4 regions of the Exiguobacterium artemiae 7-3 genome follow, and region 4 is predicted to be linked to each of the others. Evidence: riboswitches for the same ligand, from Rfam matches in the RefSeq annotation. Region 4 holds a riboswitch; each other region holds the start of a gene.

Region 1 (3,020 bases), 590 kb from region 4:
GGGCGTCGGACAGATTGATATTGTTATTTTGAATGACTTGGACGATGACGTTCTCAATCTCGACTTTCGTTTCCGGTTTCTGTTTGGCGATTTCCGCTTTGATTTCGTTCATCAAGTCGGCGACCTTGTCCGTCCCGACTGTTTTCCCGACATCTGACGTGACCGACAATTCTTGCTGGGCCAAATCTTTTCGTTCATCCGTCAGTTTAATGCCGGTCTCAGCCGACGTTTGGTCGTAGGCTTTCATGATTCCGGTCAAGGCAGATGTTCCGGTTACCTTGTAAGGAGACGTAATCGTGATGTCCGCATCGGTCACACCGGCCGTGACAAGCGCATTGAGGTACATGTCCTTTGTGACCCAGGTGATGTTTTCCGTTGCAACGGACAGACCGTCGCCTTTTTCAGCCAACTCGATCTTGGCGGACGAATACATCCCGCCGCCGCGTTGGGACTGGGGAATGTTTTTCCCGAGATATTTTTCTTCATCCGCAGATGTCGCGATGATCGGGGTGATGCCTTCCGGTGCGTTCAGACGGGACAAGACCCATGTTTTATCATTCGCTCCGAGCGATTCGCCCAGTGTGATAATCGTTTTGTCGACGACCTGCTCGGCAGATGCGGCCGTTGGCAGTAATAACGTCGTAGCAAGTAATGCCGAAGCGGTCCATGTCATGGTTTTATTCATAAAAGTTCCTCCATAAGTTAAGTATCAGGTACTAAATTTAGTCTAATCGACCGGCGACAGAAGAGAATCGGTCTCAAGGACGAGCCGTCATCCACCTTCCGTCATGTTCCATTGTACAAAAAAATGGAGTGAAATGACGAGAATGGGTCAATTCCACATCAAATCATGATAAACTCAAAATAAATCAAATAGCGACCACTAGGGGAGTCAGTAGGCTGACTGAGACGACGAAGACGTTCGGACCCTTTGAACCTGATTAAGTTTGGACTTACGGAGGGAAGTGGCGTGGACGATCCTCTTTTTATGGTCTTTTCACGTCATGCCTGACATCGGGTGTGGCGTTTTTTTGATTACAAAAGGGGGAAAAAACATGACATTCAGTGAAGAAATCCGGCAAGCGGCAAGACGGTATTGGGACAGCAGCTTTACCCATCCATTCGTGACAGGGATTGCGGATGGAACACTACCGGAAGCAAAATTTCGCCATTACGTCCTACAGGATGCCTATTACTTAAAACATTTCGCGAAAATTCAGGCGCGGGCCGCGTCGAAGGCACAGGACTTCGCGACGATTGCCGAACTCGCGGAACATGCGACGTCGACCTATGCTGCAGAACTCAGTCTGCATCAATCGTTTTTTGAACCGCTTGGGATTTCGGACAAGACACTGGCAGAGTTTGAACCAGCACCGACAGCATACGCTTATATTTCGCATATGCACCATGCAAGTGAAGGGACGCTCGGGGAGACCATCGCTGCGATTTTACCGTGTTACTGGCTTTACTATGAGATTGGACAACAGTTACAGGCGGCTTCACCGGCTTCACCGATTTATCAGCAATGGATTTCGACATACAGTTCCGAGTGGTTCGAGCGGGTCGTCTTTGAACAAATCGATCGTCTGAATGATTTGGCGGAGCGGGCAAGTGCCGAAGAACGGGAACGGATGAAACAACATTTTGTCAAAAGCTGTTATTACGAATTGATGTTTTGGCAGATGGGCTGGACGGAAGAGACGTTCGAACAGCAGTATAAACAGACGATGGAAATGACATCATTCAAGTAAAAAAGACTGAAATAAAAACACCGGATCCGACAGAAAGCGGATCCGGTGTTTGTTCTATAGAAGACATTAATCAACTGTGGTGTTCAATCAAATCGGCAAGACGTTGCTTTACAAGTGACGGGTTAGTTAAGTCCTGGTTCGATAACGAAAGTTTTGTCATCGTCTCGTCCGTACCGGCCATCTCACTGAACAGCGAACCGAGACTGTGGGCACGGCGGTCGATTTGGACGACGATGACGATGCCGGACCGGTCTTGCAACAGGATGACTTCGATTTCGTCCAGCTTGTGAGCATAATGGGTACCGCGGGCGGAATACTCAAGTTCCTGCGCGATCGGCAAATCTTTCCGGAAGCGACCCGGTAATTTTTCTGTATCGGCTTTCTTGAGGCGGAATCCGAGATCTTCCATCGCTTCAAGGATGACCGATTGGTAGTCATTGGCTTTGACGACGACAGCATCGTGGTCAGAAGGGTCAACCGCCTGCGCGATATCAAGACCCGTCTCGATCCACGACTTCGATTGGCTGACGGAAAGTGGTGTATTAAAAGGGACTTGAAGCGTAAACGGTATTTCTCGTTCGACGCCTGCTTCGATCGTAAACGGGGCTTCATTTAATGCAAACCGGTCCAGTGTGAACGTCGTGAATGCCGTACTGTCCCCGACTTCTTGTTTGTACTGGGTATTGAAGGCGAGATAAATCCGGGCGATTTCCTGATCGACGTTACCGCCCTTAATATGAACGACCCCTTGAATCGTTCCACCGGGTTCACAGTGATCTTGTTCGAGTCGTGTATCGACCGTTGCGGCACCGATGCCGATTTGTGAAAGAATTTTTTTGAACATGTTGTGTTCCTCCTTTAAATTAAGTATGACGACTAAAAATAAAGCTTGCTTGCTTGTCGAACGCGGGTGAATTTGCTACAGTTTCGAAAGACCAAACAAAAAAAGGACGGGACGATACGTGGAACTAGACCAATTAAAAGACCTGCTCACTGAAAAACTGCAGGCAACTTCACTCATACACGCGACGATTAGCGGTCCGCGCCAAAAATCAAACGATCTGCGTCGAATCAAGTTAAAACCGATTCTACTTAGAGATACGTATGCAATCCAGTTAGAGTTTCAACATGAGCGGATCATTAAGCATGAGAATTTAAGTATAGAAGAATTTATTTTGCGAATGGACGACTATTTTAACGAATTTCGTCAATTTTTATTCCGTTTTGAAACGGAAGAAGTCCAGTTCCAACTCTCGAAGAAAATGAAAG
Region 2 (3,020 bases), 1.0 Mb from region 4:
CAGGACCAGCGAATTCTGTAAATCCAATGTCGATGTTATAATTACGGAAAAAGCGATTGCTGCGGCAATCGCTTTTTTGTGTGTCTTGATAAAAACAAAAAATGTTATATTACGAAAAAACGCTTTCACTTGAAACATAAATGAAATTTTACTGAAACTATTACGGTGCTATAATCAATCTCAGGCAGAAATACTTTGAATTAAATACTTTTCAAATAAGAAATCATACATAAGCGAGGAAACCAGACATGTTAAAAAAATTGCTTGCAACAGTATTGTTAGGGGTGTTACTTGTATCCACTGCACCGACTTCTAGTCATGCTGCAACGATTAAAGAAAAGAAATCTCAAAACGCGACAGAGCAGCGCCGGTTGGAAAAAGCCATCAAAAAACAAGAAGCTAAAATATCAGTGGAACAACGCGAAATCAATAAAATTGATGCGGCCATCAACGAAAATATTTTTCGGATTTCGGAAAAAAACAAACAAATTGAACAATTAAATCTTCAAATCAAAGATCTTGAAGCGGAAATCGCCCGTTATGAAATCATGCTTACCCGGCAAGAAGAGTTGCTCGGAGACCGCTTACGTGTCCTTCAAGAAAATGATGGGAATTCTATAAAATGGGAAGAAGTCATTTTTGGTTCAAAAAACTTGGGTGATTTATTTAGCCGTGTCATGGCCGGGAAAAAAATTGCCGAGCAAGACGATAAAATGATTTCTGCTTATTTGGAAACACAAGAAAAGCTAGCAGAAATGAAAAAAAATCTTATTGCTAAAAAAGAAGAGCGTGTTCAAGAAAAAGAATCATTGCTTGTCCAAAAGAAACAGTTAAAACAACAGATGAAAGAACGGAGTGCAACCCTGAAAAAATTACGTAAAGGGAAAACAAAGTTCACGACGAAACTGTTGAATGCAAAAGAATTACAAGCGACTTTAGAGGCTCAAGAAAGAGCGATTGCGGCAGCAAAAGCTGCAGCGAAAGCAGCGGCAGAAAAAGCGGCTGCCGAAAAAGCAGCGGCTGAGCGTGCGGCAAAAGAGGCGGCAAAATCAACGCGTGAATCAAGCGAAGCAACGGTTCTTCCGACTCCTGTCAGCAGTGTGCCGACAGGATCAGCGAAGTTCATTCGTCCAGCTTCAGGTGGTGTTTCACAAGGGTTTGGACCGGCGAGTGGGGCAAACGGATATACTTTCCATAATGGTGTCGACTTCAGTGGACCCGTCGGATCACCGATTCGAGCAGCGGCTTCCGGAACAGTCATTACGGCCGGGAGCGGCGGACCTTATGGAAATCACGTCATGATTTCGCATTTCCTTGACGGTCAGGTGTACACAACAGTGTACGGTCATATGAATTCGTTATCAGTTTCTGCAGGTCAAACGGTAACTCAAGGTCAAACACTTGGTACTCTCGGCAGTACCGGAAATTCGACAGGACCGCACCTACACTTTGAACTGCATATCGGTGGATACCAATATAGTGCGACAGGACCAGCCAACACGGTCAATCCACTTGGATATCTTTAAAAACGAGCTTCGGCTCGTTTTTTTGATAGTGCTGTGATACAGTGAAAAAGAATTTAAATTACGAGCAACTAGGGGAGCTGGAGGAGTCCGGCTGAGAGGAAAACCATTCTGTTTTCGACCCTGTCACCTGAACTGGATAATACCAGCGTAGGAAAGTTGAGATCGAAGACATGAGTACTTCAATCAGTAGAACTGATTGTTCATGGCGTCGTCTGCTTTTTTACAGCGGACGGCGCTTTTTGTTGTCCGTTTTCTCCTTATTTGCTCACAGGAAAGTGAGGAAGTGGAATGAAACATGTATTGACGATTGCTGGATCCGACTCTGGAGGCGGAGCGGGAATTCAGGCAGATTTAAAGACGTTTTCAGCACTCGGTGTATACGGAATGAGTGTCATCACGGCGATTACGGCACAAAATACGTTAGGTGTTCAAGCGGTCGAAGATGTATCCCCAGAGCTCGTGGAAGCACAGTTGACATCCATCTTTTCAGATATCCGTGTCGATGCGATTAAGATCGGAATGGTTTCCAATCAAGACACGATCCAAGTGATTGCAAGACAACTGGAAAAACATCAGCTTCCGGTTGTTCTCGACCCCGTCATGGTCGCGAAAGGTGGTCACGGCTTGTTACAACCGAATGCAGAACATGCATTGCTCGAACAGCTTTTACCGCTTTCGACGCTTGTAACCCCTAATATTCCTGAAATCGAGCGGATGATTGGCCAAACGGTTCACTCCCTTGATGATATGAAACAAGCGACGGTAAAACTGGCTGAAAAACGAGCAAGAGCTATTTTGCTCAAGGGCGGACATTTGGAGGGACACGACGCCACCGATCTTTTATATGCGGACGGACGATATGTCGTCTTTGAACAAGAGCGGATAGAGACCCGTCATACCCATGGAACAGGCTGTACGCTATCTGCTGCTATCGCAGCTCATCTTGCCCTCGGTCATTCACTGGAAGACAGCATCAGTCATGCAAAACGTTATGTGACGGAAGCCATTCGTCACGGTTTTGCGCTCGGACACGGTATTGGTCCGACACATCATTTTCATGAACTTTGGAGGGATACACATGCTACGACGCATCCATGATAAAAAACCGTTGATTCATCATTTAACGAATACCGTAACGATCAATGACTGTGCCAATATGACACTTGCCCTTGGCGGATCTCCTGTTATGGCAGATGACCTGTTGGAAGTGGAAGAGATGGTCGGGCATGCAGATGCTATCGTGATTAATACTGGGACGATTAATCCAGACATGCGCCAAGCCCAAATTTTAGCAGGGAAAACGGCTAATCGATTGGGTAAACCGGTCATTCTGGATCCGGTTGGCGCAGGAGCGACGGCATTAAGAACGGATTTTATGAAGCAATTGATGGAGGAAATCACCTTTACGGTCATCAAAGGAAATGCATCTGAAATCAAGACATTACTTGGACAGACCGCTCGAACGAAAGGAGTCGACGCTGCTGAAGGAGAATC
Region 3 (3,020 bases), 340 kb from region 4:
GAAACGTTTGATGTTCCATTGACGATTGATCCGGGAGAAGAAGGTAAGATTACGATTTATAAAGATGACGAAGTTTACCGGGCGAAGACGATTACGTACAACCAGGCAAAATCACAAGAATAACGAGCAGGATGTTAATCCTGACAAAGGAGGGCGTAGGATGGCAGAAAATCGAATTGAAGACAATCGGGATGGAACGATTATCCGCTTACAGGGTGGATTTTATGATGTCATGACGCCTCAAGGTGAAATCCGTTCACGGGCACGCGGTAATTTCAGAAAACGGGGCATCAGCCCTGTCGTCGGCGATGAAGTTGTGTTACACATCGAAAGTGAGACCGGATATATCCTAGAAGTAAAGGACCGTCAAAATTTCTTGGTTCGCCCACCAGTTGCCAATATCGATCAAGCTTTGTTGGTCGTATCGGCAGCAGAACCTGATTTTTCTGCCCATCTGTTGGACCGGTTTTTAGTGTTGATTGAAGCAAAGGAAATTCAACCGATCATCATCTTGACGAAGATGGACTTGTTACAAGGTGAAGCCGAACAGGTGGTATTGGAAGCAATTGCCGCTTACCGGACCATCGGATATCACGTCATTGAAACGTCAAGTGAGACATTGGCCGGAGTCGAATCCGTCCGTCCGTTGTTAAAGGATAAAACGAGTGTCCTGGCCGGACAATCCGGTGTAGGGAAAAGTTCGTTGTTGAACGCCTTGGAACCTTCGTTGGCACTGGAAACGAGTCATATTTCGAAGGCGCTTGGTCGTGGACGCCATACGACCCGCCATGTGACCTTGATCCCGCTTGGCGAAGGATTGATTGCAGATACCCCGGGGTTCTCGAATCTCGATTTTCCGCATGAAATGGAACTCGAGGAATTACGTTGGTGTTTTCCTGAATTTGTTGCTTTACAGGACGAATGCAAGTACCGGGGCTGTCTGCACTTGAATGAGCCCGGTTGTGCCGTTAAACAAGCCGTCGAGACACATGAGATCATGGTCTCCCGGTATACGAATTATGGTATGTTTGTAGAGGAAATCAAGAATCGGACACGGAGGTATTAAGATGATTAAAATCGCACCATCAATCTTATCAGCAGATTTTGCAAATTTAGAACGGGATGTCAAAGCCGTTGAAGCGGCGGGAGCCGACTATATTCATTTTGATGTCATGGACGGTCAGTTTGTTCCGAACATTTCCTTTGGCCTCCCTGTCCTAAGCAGTTTACGTCAAAAAACAGACATGGTTCTCGACGTCCATCTCATGATTGATCGTCCGGAAAACTTTGTCGAAGCCTTCGTTGCAGCAGGTGCTGATATCGTAACCTTCCACGTGGAGGCGACGAATCATGTCCATCGTGTTCTGCAACAAATCAAAGCAGCCGGTGCGAAAGCGGGAGTAGTGCTCAATCCGCACACGCCACTTTCGACGATTGAACATGTACTCGAAGAAGTCGATATGGTCTTGCTGATGACGGTCAATCCGGGTTTTGGCGGTCAAGCGTTCATTCCGGGTGTGATGAACAAATTAAATCAACTGGCTGCAATGAAAGCAGAACAAAATCTATCCTTCGAGATCGAAATCGATGGTGGAGTCAATGCGGAAACAGCGAAATTATGTATCGAGAATGGGGCAAACGTTCTTGTTGCAGGTTCCGCTATCTACAATGCGCCGGATTATTCAGAAGCAATCACTAGTATTCGGAATGCTGCTCACGTATAATAGGAAAAGAATCAAAATTAAATGATGACCGCAAGGGGTGTCGCATCAAGCGGCTGAGAGAAGTGATTGGACTTTAACCCTTCGAACCTGTTCCGTTCAGACGGACGTAGGGATGTGGCGCACGCAGGCAGTACGGCGTTCGTCGTACTGCCTTTTTGCCGTCCTGCGATTTTATTTTTAGGAGGAAAAAAGAATGAAACGGCTACAAATGTTAATGGAAATTGCAATCTTTGCAAGTCTTGGTGTGGTATTCGATTTATTAATCCCATTTAAAATGCCGCAAGGTGGTTCAATTAGTTTGGCAATGTTGCCAATCTTCGTCATGGCCTTTCGTCATGGTGTCGTCGGTGGGGTCGTGACAGGCGCACTTGTCGGAACGATCCAACTGATGTTCGCTCCGCAAATTCTGACGGTCGTTCAGCCGTTACTCGATTATACGATTGCGTTTGGGGTCGTCGGATTGAGCGGATTATTCGCACGGCAAGTTAAAAAAGCAGCAGCAACCGGGAAAAATGGCCGTTTGATGGCAATTGTACTAGGTGCGACATTGCTTGGTGCGGGCTTACGTTATGTGTGTCACGTCATCAGTGGAATCGTGTTCTTCGCTGAGTATGCGGAAGGTCCAGTTGTCCCGTATTCGTTGATCTATAACGCGACGTATATGGTTCCATCGTATCTGTTATGTGGTATTGTCGCAGGACTCCTGTTTACGACAGCACCACGACTTCTTCGTTATTCAGCACGAGGTGTCTGATGCGGGTCGTGATTGTAGCGGCCGGTCCGGCGGAAGACATCCCGTCCCTAAAGCCGTTTATGGATGAGAAGACGGTTGTCATCGCTGTCGACGGAGGTGTCACCGTGTTGGCACAACAAGGTTTCGCTTTTGACTTGGCCATCGGTGACTTTGATTCGCTCGGATACAAACCGGAAGGAGCCATCATCCATCCGGCTGAAAAGGATGAGACCGATTTGGAACTGGCTTTACGGTACGTCAGTCAGCAGTATGAAGCAACGGAAGTGTTGGTATTCGGTGCGACCGGAGGACGACTCGATATGACGCTTCAAAACGTCTATCTGTTAAAACAATTTCCGGCAGTCCGCTTGATGACGAAGCGGGAAGAGGTCCGTTTCTTACAACAGGGGCAGTACACTCTCCAGGCGGACCAGTATCACTATTTGTCCTTCATCCCGCTCGTTCCGACACGTTTGACACTCCAGGAGGTCAAATATCCGCTGGTGAACCATGATGTGCCGGTCGGCGGATCCTTGACCGTCAGCAATGAATGGACAGATCAA
Region 4 (3,020 bases):
CGTTCCAGTGAAGTCTCACCTATATGAAAGTGAATATCTCGTTCTGAATCACTGGCTTCAAATCTACACGATGCGGCAAATCGAGGGTCTTACTCTTATTATTGCCCGGCAAAATCAACGAATCACTAAAAAATGAAGGACCTTCAATCCGTTGTCCCTCAACGGGTTGGAAGGTCTTTCGACAATTAAATGTATCGAAAAAGGTTTTAACTTTTAAAAATCGGGGGTATATCTATATTAGCGCCGTACAACACGGTCGCTTTTCAATTATTGTTTCTCAATATCAGCGTAATGACCTGGGAGAGAAATGCTACTTACTCACTTCGTTTTTCATTTCTGAATGAAATCCAGTTGAACTAGCATTTAGCGCATGAATTTCTGTTGGAACTTATTGTTCCACTCCTACATTCATTACCTTTTGAGGGCTATACCAAATTCAAGGGGGAAATGAACATGTCAGTAACATTAAAAGTAGAAGAACGCGAAGTACGCCCACGCTCACTTAGAAAGCAATTACGTCATGAAGGAAAAGCTCTTGGTGTCGTGTATGGCTACAAAGTGGAAAGCACACCGATTTCATTCGATGAAAAAGAATTGGTCAAGGTTGTCCGTGATCATGGCGAAAACGTCTTGGTTGCTCTTCAAATCGGCGGTAAAAAGGTCAACACGTTGATCAACAAGCTTGATATGGATATCTTTACACCAACGATTAAACACGTTGAATTCATCGCTGTTAAAATGGATGAAGAAACAGAAGTCGAAACGGATATCGTCCTCGTCGGCGAAGCAGCCGGTGCGAAACTTGGCGGATTCCTTTCACAAACACTCTTTAAAGTAACAGTTGCCGCAACACCAGATAAATTACCGGAACGGATCGAAGTTGATGTAACGGATCTTGCAATCGGAGATTCAATTACAGTAGCTGATCTTCCGGAAGAAAAAGATTTCCGTGTCGTCACAGAAGGTGACATCCAAGTTGCAGCAGTCGTTGAATCGACACTTGAAGCTGAACTTGAAGAAATCGAAGAAGCAGAAGCTGAGGCACAAGCAGCTGATGCGGATACAGCGACAGACGATTCAGAACAAACTTCTGAAGAGCAAGCTGAAGAAAACAAAGAAGATAAAGAGTAATCTTTTCTCCCCTCCCCTCGTGGGAGGTTTTTTTATGCATATTGACAAGTCACGGCGACAGCCGTACAGTGAAGAAGGTACACATCATTGACACATCCACTAGGGGAGCCAGTTGGCTGAGACGATTCACTTCGGACCCTTTGAACCTGATCTAGTTCATACTAGCGTAGGAAAGTGGAGCGGAATCCTCGTGCTCTTTTTCTGCATCTTGCAGGTTACACGACCGCTCTCTTTTCATAGAGGGCGGTCTTTTTTGTGGTTTCTTTGTGGATGTGCATTTAAAGGAGTAGTGATTATGAACAGTTGGAAAATGAAAGAAATCATCGTCATGATGATGCTCGCCGTCGCGTGTGGTGTCCTCTACTTAGGGTGGTCGACGTTATGGTTACCGATCTCGGCCATCTTCGGACCGGTCGGATCAAACTGGATGTTCGGCATCTGGGTCATTGCCAGTCCCCTAGTCGCCTACATCATTCAAAAACCAGGCGCGGCATTGATTGCAGAAGTCGTCGCTGCTGCCGTCGAATTGTTTACAGGGAGTCACTTCGGCTTATCGGCACTGTTGATTGGATTTGCACAGGGAATCGGGGCCGAGATTGCCTTTGCCGTGTTCGGATACCGGACGTTTAATACGTTCACCTTGATGTTGTCCGGTGTCTTTGCCGCCGTCGGAAGTATGGTCTACAGCCTCATCGTAAATGGATTTGCCTATTATACGACGACGACACTGCTGTTGACGTTTTCTCTGCAACTCATCAGCGGAGCATTGCTCGGCGGATTGCTCGCAAAAATAATCGTCGACGCGCTCGTTAAAACCGGGACACTGAACGGTTATGCGGTCGGACGGCAACGAAAGCAGCGTGCCGCATGATGCAGTGCGAGCACCTGTCCGTCCGTTATCCGGATCAGGATTCCGCGGTCTTACACGACTTGTCGATCACGATCCAAAAAGGAGAAACGACCTTGCTCGTCGGTCCGAGCGGCAGCGGCAAGACGACCTTTTTACACGTTCTTGCCGGTCTGTTGCCGGACACGATTGAAGCAGATGTCACCGGTCACTGGTTGACCGAGGGAACGGTCGGGATTTTGTTCCAACAACCGGACGATCAGTTTTGTATGCAGACGGTCGGCGCGGAAATCGCCTTTAGTCTCGAGAATCGGCAGATTGCCCGCAGTGAGATGGAGGAACGCATCCAGTTGCTGTTGGCGCGGGTCGGACTTGATCTTGCCTTGACGACACCGATTGCCGAACTGTCCGGCGGGATGAAACAACGGCTTGCTCTAGCCTGTGTGTTGGCACTTGAACCAGACATCCTGTTACTCGACGAACCGACGGCACAACTCGACCTGAGTGGTCAACGGACGATGATGCATCTGATTGAAGAATTGCATCACGATCCCGACTTGACGCTCGTTCTGATCGAACATCAGCTCGATCAGTGCGTGACGTTTGCCGACCGGGTAATCGTCTTTGAAGGTGGTCGCTTATTGCTTGATGGCACACCGTATGACGTGTTTCATCAACAGCGGGATGTGATGACGGCGCTTGGAATTGCGATGCCGCTCCTCTACCCCTACGGACTTGAGACTTTACCGGAGCTGTCCGGACAAGCCTGTCATCTGAAGAAACGCCCGGTTGAACGTCGAGCGGTTGGAACGGAGCGGACATTTGAGCTGACGCGGGTCCGTGTCAAACGGGGGGAACGGACGATTCTTAACGATTTTTCATGGACGACCTTTTCCGGTCAATGGATCATGCTCGTCGGACGCAACGGGGCTGGAAAAAGCACGGTCCTTGAGACACTGGCAAAATTACTTCCATCTAAAGGCGATATCCGCTTGTTTGACACCCCGCTTCGGAAATGGTCGGACCGGACGTATTACCAACA

What was found. A riboswitch is a leader RNA that binds a small molecule or an ion and turns the genes downstream of it on or off. The one in region 4 is predicted to bind thiamine pyrophosphate.
Region 1: linked by a shared signal. The riboswitch ahead of tenA (thiaminase II) and the one ahead of P402_RS0108430 (ECF transporter S component) in region 4 are both predicted to bind thiamine pyrophosphate.
Region 2: linked by a shared signal. The riboswitch ahead of thiD (bifunctional hydroxymethylpyrimidine kinase/phosphomethylpyrimidine kinase) and the one ahead of P402_RS0108430 (ECF transporter S component) in region 4 are both predicted to bind thiamine pyrophosphate.
Region 3: linked by a shared signal. The riboswitch ahead of thiT (energy-coupled thiamine transporter ThiT) and the one ahead of P402_RS0108430 (ECF transporter S component) in region 4 are both predicted to bind thiamine pyrophosphate.

What each region holds. Positions count from the first base shown of each region.
Region 1 covers NZ_KK211190.1:2,068,518-2,071,537, reverse strand. The annotation lists gene P402_RS0111800 (DUF1002 domain-containing protein) at 1-685, opposite strand, end outside; TPP riboswitch at 876-981, shown strand; gene tenA (thiaminase II) at 1,056-1,751, shown strand; gene P402_RS0111790 (sporulation protein) at 1,822-2,595, opposite strand; gene P402_RS0111785 (class I SAM-dependent methyltransferase) at 2,714-3,020, shown strand, end outside.
Region 2 covers NZ_KK211190.1:2,475,597-2,478,616, reverse strand. The annotation lists gene P402_RS0113875 (murein hydrolase activator EnvC family protein) at 1-41, shown strand, start outside; gene P402_RS0113870 (murein hydrolase activator EnvC family protein) at 249-1,526, shown strand; TPP riboswitch at 1,587-1,697, shown strand; gene thiD (bifunctional hydroxymethylpyrimidine kinase/phosphomethylpyrimidine kinase) at 1,815-2,624, shown strand; gene thiM (hydroxyethylthiazole kinase) at 2,605-3,020, shown strand, end outside.
Region 3 covers NZ_KK211190.1:1,136,904-1,139,923, forward strand. The annotation lists gene pknB (Stk1 family PASTA domain-containing Ser/Thr kinase) at 1-123, shown strand, start outside; gene rsgA (ribosome small subunit-dependent GTPase A) at 161-1,066, shown strand; gene rpe (ribulose-phosphate 3-epimerase) at 1,068-1,724, shown strand; TPP riboswitch at 1,748-1,854, shown strand; gene thiT (energy-coupled thiamine transporter ThiT) at 1,918-2,478, shown strand; gene P402_RS0106665 (thiamine diphosphokinase) at 2,478-3,020, shown strand, end outside.
Region 4 covers NZ_KK211190.1:1,475,030-1,478,049, forward strand. The annotation lists gene P402_RS0108425 (50S ribosomal protein L25/general stress protein Ctc) at 454-1,131, shown strand; TPP riboswitch at 1,223-1,321, shown strand; gene P402_RS0108430 (ECF transporter S component) at 1,427-2,002, shown strand; gene P402_RS16360 (ABC transporter ATP-binding protein) at 1,999-3,020, shown strand, end outside.